2 regions of the Aeromonas bestiarum genome follow, and region 2 is predicted to be linked to the other one. Evidence: riboswitches for the same ligand, from Rfam matches in the RefSeq annotation. Region 2 holds a riboswitch; the other holds the start of a gene.
The links. A riboswitch is a leader RNA that binds a small molecule or an ion and turns the genes downstream of it on or off. The one in region 2 is predicted to bind lysine.

Region 1: linked by a shared signal. The riboswitch ahead of IU367_RS12880 (Na+/H+ antiporter NhaC family protein) and the one ahead of lysC (lysine-sensitive aspartokinase 3) in region 2 are both predicted to bind lysine.

Annotation. Positions count from the first base shown of each region.
Region 1 is NZ_CP064746.1:2,787,572-2,790,981, reverse strand. It holds gene IU367_RS12895 (DUF3820 family protein) at 1-226, shown strand, start outside; gene IU367_RS12890 (cob(I)yrinic acid a,c-diamide adenosyltransferase) at 223-786, shown strand; gene IU367_RS12885 (H-NS family histone-like protein) at 853-1,257, opposite strand; lysine riboswitch at 1,580-1,751, shown strand; gene IU367_RS12880 (Na+/H+ antiporter NhaC family protein) at 1,838-3,410, shown strand, end outside.
Region 2 is NZ_CP064746.1:1,902,634-1,906,043, reverse strand. It holds gene argA (amino-acid N-acetyltransferase) at 1-1,223, shown strand, start outside; lysine riboswitch at 1,332-1,556, shown strand; gene lysC (lysine-sensitive aspartokinase 3) at 1,646-2,998, shown strand; gene IU367_RS08860 (protein kinase family protein) at 3,085-3,410, opposite strand, start outside.

The sequences.
Region 1 (3,410 bases), 880 kb from region 2:
GTGGCTCTCTGACGAGCGGGTGTTGCTGACCCTGGCCCACAAGATGCCTTACGGCAAATATCAGGGGCGGTGCATCATAGATATTCCAGAGCCCTATCTGGTGTGGATGGCGCGCACCGGTTTTCCCGCTGGCGCGTTGGGCCAGACCCTGGCCCTTGCCTATGAGATCAAGCTCAACGGGCTCGAATCCATGATTGTTCCCATTATTAACAGGATGTCGGTATGAGAATATATACGAGGCAGGGTGATAAAGGCATGACCCGACTGGCCGATGGTGTGCAATTGGCCAAGGACGATATGCGGGTGGAAACCTATGGCTATATCGATGAATTAAATTCTCATATAGGTCTACTCATTGCCGAGGTTCCTGCTGCTGAAACCGGCTTATTAGCCGACTTGTTATTATTGCAACAAGAGTTGTTCGATTTGGGCGGTGAACTGGCATTTTCCAGCGCTGGTCAGCAGGAGGCCATCTGGCAGGTGAATAATGAGTGGACCTTGCGCCTGGAGCGGCAAATTGATGGCTATAGCGCCAATTTGCCCGTGCTGCGCAATTTCATTTTGCCCAGTGGTTCCCGGGCGGTGGCGCAAGCCCATGTGGTGCGCACCCTGACCCGTCGCTGTGAGCGCCTGCTGCTGAGCCTGAGCCGTGCGGAGCAGATCAATCCGGCCATACTGCCTTATATGAACCGGCTGAGTGACTGGTTCTTCACCATAGCCCGCTACCTGCTGGCCTGTACCGCGACGCCGGAAGTGCTCTGGGTCAAGGCGGCAGAACGGAGTTGATGAGCTGATATCAGGCAATAAAAAACCTCGCAGTGCGAGGTTTTTTATTGGAGGTCGTTTGCCTGATCAGATGGCAAATTCTTCGACGGATTTACCGTCGGCAACGGCCTTGGCAATCACGGATGGCATGCGACCCTGACCGGTCCAGGTTTTTTCAATGCCGTTATCCAGATAGCGATATTTGGCCGGGCGAGGGGCGCGCTTGCCTTTGGCAGCTTTGGCCGGTTCAGTGGCAACCGTGCCCACCAGTTCGGCCGGATCAATGCCGGCGGCTTTCAGCATTTCGGCATATTCGTTAATCTTGCGCTGATGCTCTTCACGGGCCTGACGATCGGCGGATTCATCTTGCTGACGTTCGGCAACAATAGCAGAGAGTTTTTCCAGTCCCTCTTCCAATTGCTCCAGGGTCAGCTCACGGCAAGCTGCGCGCAAGCTACGGATATTCAGCAGTACTTTCAAAAATTCGTTCATAGTGTCCACCACGCGAGCAAAGGAGTGAATTAAATAAAAAAGAGTAATTTTGGGTAATTTATACGGCAGCTTGCTATTAAGTCAAGATAAGCGAATTAATAAATTCAGAGTGCAAATTAAGTGAACTATTTTGAATTCAGGCTGGATTCAGCAATATTGGCCGTCATCATACTCGACTGAGTTCTGGATAGATGAAAATAGCGACAAAACCAATATATTTGCACCATTTGACTACCACTTTGCCATTTTAAAACGCCCCATGTGGGGATTTAATCAAAAAACTTGCTATAACGTGCCGGCACGATAAAATGTGCCTCGAATACCTTTAAGTAGAGGCGCGCTGCCTATGACTACTTGTGCGGAGGGTGATGCCTGTGATGCATGAGGAAAGGAGTCAGCGCCGAAGTGGCCAGGCCATCATACCGGGCTGCTGGTTCTGCATCGAACAGGTGCAGGACTGCCATAGTCATCCACTATGGAGCGCTACCTGAAGGGGCTGAGGAGTATAACCTCCCCATGGGTTTTGTTTCTTTATCCTCTCGGTAGATCTCCACCTGCTGTCTTTAGGTGCAAAGAGATCATGGACATCGTTCATTACGCCGACTCCGGTTGGTCTGTCATTCCCCCTTTACTGGCCGTCGCTCTGGCGATAATCACCCGCCGCGTCCTGGTGTCGCTGGGGGTAGGTATTGTTGCCGGCAGCCTGCTGCTCAATCAGTTTTCCCCGCTCGATTCCCTGCATTACATGTTGAATACAGTGCTCAAGATCTTCTGGGTCGAGGGTGCACTCAACCGTGACAACGTCAACATGCTGCTGTTCATGCTGCTGCTGGGCGGCCTCATCAGCCTGATGAGCGTCTCCGGTGCGACCCGTGCCTTCGCCGAGTGGGCAGAGCGTCGTGCCAAGACCCGCAAGGGGGCCAAGGCGCTCACCGGCATGATGGTGTTTGCCTTCTTCATCGATGATTTCTTCCACAGCCTGTCGGTGGGGGCCATCTGCCGTCCGGTCACCGATCGCTTCCAGATCTCCCGTGCCAAGCTGGCCTATCTGCTGGACTCCACCGCGGCGCCCGTCTGCGTGTTGATGCCCATCTCCTCCTGGGGGGCCTACATCATCGCCCTGGTAGGTGGCATCATGGCGGCGCACGGTCTGACCGATCAGAGCCCCATCTCCGCCTTCGTCGAGATGATCCCGATGAACCTCTACGCAGTGTTCACCCTGATCATGGTGCTGGTGGTGATCGCATTCCAGCTCGACATAGGCTCCATGCGTCAGCATGAGCAATGGGCGCTGGAAGGCAAGCTGTGGGACGAGTCCAAGGGTCGCCCCATAGGTCTGGACATGGAGAGCCCGGAAGAGAGCAATGGCGGCATGATCGACATGGTGTTGCCGATCCTGACCCTGACCGCCGCCACCGTCTACTTCATGATCCACTCCGGTGCCGCCGTGCTGAGCGAGAAGGGGCTGCCGTTCAGCGTACTCGGCTCGTTCGAGAATACCAACGTCGGTTCTTCCCTGGTCTATGGCGCCCTGTGCAGCCTGGTGGTCTCCATCGGTCTGGCCATGCGCCTCAAGCTCGGCGCCAAGAACTGGATGAAGGCCGCCCCGCAAGGGATCATGGCCATGCTGCCTGCCATCAATATCTTGCTGTTTGCCTGGACCATAGGCGCCGTGGTGCGCGACGTGGAGACCGGCAAGTACCTGGCCTCCATGGCCAACGGCAACCTGCCGATCGAAGTGTTGCCGGCGGTGGTGTTCATCCTCTCTTGCGCCATGGCGTTTGCCACTGGCACCAGCTGGGGCACCTTCGGCATCATGCTGCCGCTGGCCGGTGACATGGCCGCCGCCAGCGACATCAGCCTGATGCTGCCCATGCTGGCCGCCGTGCTGGCAGGCTCGGTATTTGGCGACCACAGCTCGCCCATCTCGAGCACCAGTATACTGTCGGCCACGGGCGCAGGGTGCCATCACATCGATCACGTGATGACCCAGTTGCCCTATGCGCTGGCCATCGCCTTTGGTGCCGCGCTCGGTTACCTGGTCATGGGGTTGATGCATTCCGTGCTGGCGGGCTTTACGGTCAGCGGGCTCTGGTTTGTGATCTTCTCCGGTTACCATCTGCGCAAGGCTCGGCTCCATCGAGAGCTGGCTA
Region 2 (3,410 bases):
TCTGCCACCCCAACTTTGCCAATATCGTCAGCGATATCGCCCTGCTGCAGACCTTGGGGATACGCCTGGTGCTGGTGTTCGGCTCACGTCCACAAAACGACGAGGCGCTGGCCCGGGCCGGCATCGAGGCCCAGTACCACAGACGGATCCGGATCACCGATGACGCCAGCTTCGCCCTCATCAAGCAGGTGTGTGGCGGCCTGCAGTACGACATCACGGCCCAGCTCTCCATGGGGCTGGCCAATACGCCCATGCAGGGGGCGCGCATCAGCGTGGTGAGCGGCAACTTCGTCACCGCCCAGCCGCTCGGGGTGGATGACGGCATCGACTTTTGCCACAGCGGTCGGGTGCGCCGCATCGACGTGGAGGGGATCACTCGCCAGCTGGATCAGAAGAGCCTGGTGCTCATTTCCCCCATCGGCTGCTCGGTCACCGGCGAGAGCTTCAACCTGAGCTCGGAAGAGGTGGCCCGCCGGGTGGCGGTGGATCTCAAGGCCGACAAGCTCATCTGTTTCAGCAGCACCCAGGGGGTGATGGACAGACACGGCGAAGCCATCTCCGAGCTCTTCCCCGAGCAGGCCGAGGAGCTGCTGGTGGAGCTGGAGCAGGCGGGGGAAGAGATGTCCGGCACCGCCCGCTACCTGCGGGCGGCCATTGCCTCCTGCCGCGGCGGCGTACCCCGCTCCCACCTGGTGAGTTATCAGGATGACGGCGCCATGCTGCAGGAGCTGTTCAGCCGCGACGGTCTCGGCACCCAGATAGTGCGGGAAAGCGCCGAACAGGCCCGTGCCGCCACCATAGAAGATATCGGTGGCATTCTGGATCTCATCCGCCCGCTGGAGGAGGAAGGCATACTGGTGCGCCGCTCCCGCGAGCAGCTGGAGATGGAAATAGACAAGTTCACCATCATAGAGCGCGACGGCCTCATCATCGGCTGCGCGGCGCTCTACTGCTTCATGGAAGAGGCAATGGCGGAGATGGCCTGCGTCGCCATTCACCCCGAGTATCGCAACTCCAATCGGGGGGATCAGCTGGTGGCCAAGGTGGCCGAGCGGGCCAGGCGGCTCGGCATTCGCCGCCTGTTCGTGCTCACCACCCGCTCCATTCACTGGTTCCGGGAGCGGGGCTTCGATCCGCTGGAGGTGGAAGACCTGCCGGTGGAACGGCAGCGCTTCTACAACTGGCAGCGCCGCTCCAAGGTTTTGTCAAAAACCATTTCGTAAGTTATTGATCTTGCGTCTGGTTGCCGCCGATTGTTAAGTTTTTCACAATCTCGATTGACAGTGCAATCCAGCGCAGGGTATTTCTAATTGCACTCCACCGCCTGCGGTGGAGCCAGAAGAGGAGCGCTGCCCAGGCAGCCCGAGGGAGGACGCCAGAGTCCGATGAACTTGGGTCAGGGGGAGCAGCGCCGAGACGAGTGAGGCAACTGGATACCTCAACGTCGGCTGCGGGGGCTGAATCCCCCGGGTTGTCATCGGTAGTGGTCATCCCCCACCGAGCCCCACAAGGGGCTGGTACGGGATGGGCTCTGCGGGTGGAGTGCTTCTGGCCGGGATAGCCTCTCTCATTCCTGCCATTTTCAGCCTCCTCCTCTCTTTTTGCCCGATGGATCCGGATTTTTAAATTAAGACAGGAGTATGCAATGAGCCCGATCAATGTCGCCAAGTTTGGCGGAACCAGTGTCGCCACGGCTGCGGCCATGAACAACTGCGCCGATGTGGTGCTAGCCAATCCGGCGACCCGGGTGGTGGTGCTGAGCGCCAGTGCCGGCGTCACCAACCTGCTGGTGGCCCTGGCCCAGGGCGATCTGGACGAGACGGGCCAGGAGGCGCAGCTGGCCAAACTGGCCGAGATCCAGCAGGCCATACTGACGGCGCTGGGTGACCCAAGCGATCTGAGCACCCTGATCCATGCCACCCTCGGCGAGATCCGCACCATGGCGCGCCAGGCCAGTCAGCATACGGATGCCGAGCTGGCCGATCGCCTCATCGCCTGCGGCGAGCTGATGTCCACTCGCCTCTTCACCGAGCTGCTGCGCCAGCGCGGCGTCAAGGCTCACTGGCAGGATGTGCGTCAGCTGATGCGCACCGACAGCCGCTTTGGCAAGGCGACCGTGGATCTCGCCGCCACCCGCGTCCTCTGCCAGCAGGCACTGGGCCCCCTGCTCGGCGACAGCCTCATCATCACCCAGGGTTTCATCGGCTCGGATGCCGATGGCCGCACCACCACGCTCGGTCGGGGCGGCTCCGATTACAGCGCCGCCCTGCTTGCCGAGGCGCTGGATGCGGGCAGCATAGAGATCTGGACCGACGTACCCGGCATCTACACCACGGATCCGCGCCTCGTCACCCGCGCCCGCCCCATCCCCGAAATCAGCTTCGTCGAGGCGGCCGAGATGGCCACCTTCGGCGCCAAGGTGCTGCACCCGGCCACCCTGCAGCCGGCGGTACGCCAGGACATACCCGTGTTTGTCGGCTCCAGCAAGGATCCGGCGGCCGGCGGCACCTGGATCCGCGCCAGCACCCGCACCAGCCCGCTGTTTCGCGCCGTGGCGCTGCGCCGCCAGCAGGTACTGGTCACCCTCCACAGCCTCAACATGTTCCACGCCTATGGCTTCCTGGCCGAGGTGTTCGGCATCCTGGCCCGTCACCGCATCTCGGTGGATCTCATCACCACCTCGGAGGTGAGCGTGTCGCTGACCCTGGATCACACCGGCAGCCAGAGCAACGGCGAGCCCATCTTGAGCGACAAGGTGCTGGCCGAGCTGGGTCAGCTGTGCAAGGTGAAGGTCGAGACCGGGCTGGCCCTGGTGGCGCTCATCGGCAACCGCATGAGCGAGGCGGCCGGGGTGGGCAGTCAGGTCTTTGACGCCATCCGCGAGCACAACATCCGCATGATCTGTTACGGCGCCAGCGCCCATAACCTCTGCTTCCTGGTCAAGGAAGAGGAGGCGGGCCACATAGTCAACCGCCTCCATCAGGAGCTGCTCGACTGAGCCAGCCGAGGTTTGACACCGCATGAAAGAGGGGCACCCAGGGTGCCCCTCTTTTCGTTGCGGCTAAGGTCATAGACGCAGATAGCCTAGCCCGCCAGGGTGGGCACCGGCAGCAGACAGGCGCGGATCGCCTCGCGCAGGCCAGCGAGTCGGGCCAGCAGCGTCGCCTGATCGAGCCCGGCTTCGTCCGGCCCCAGGTTGTCCGCCAGCTCGGCGAAGTGCTCGGTCACAGCCCGCTCCAGCCAGTCGAGCCGGCGCAGGGTGAGCGGGCCGCAGCTCTTGCCGCTGAGATCATCCTGGATGTCGAGCCTGTGGCTGCGATACATGTCGCGCCACCAGTTGGCGGCCAGCGCAGCGTCGCTGGCCAGTGCCGAGCGCCACTCCCCCTGCAAGCCCTGCAAGCGGGCCAGCA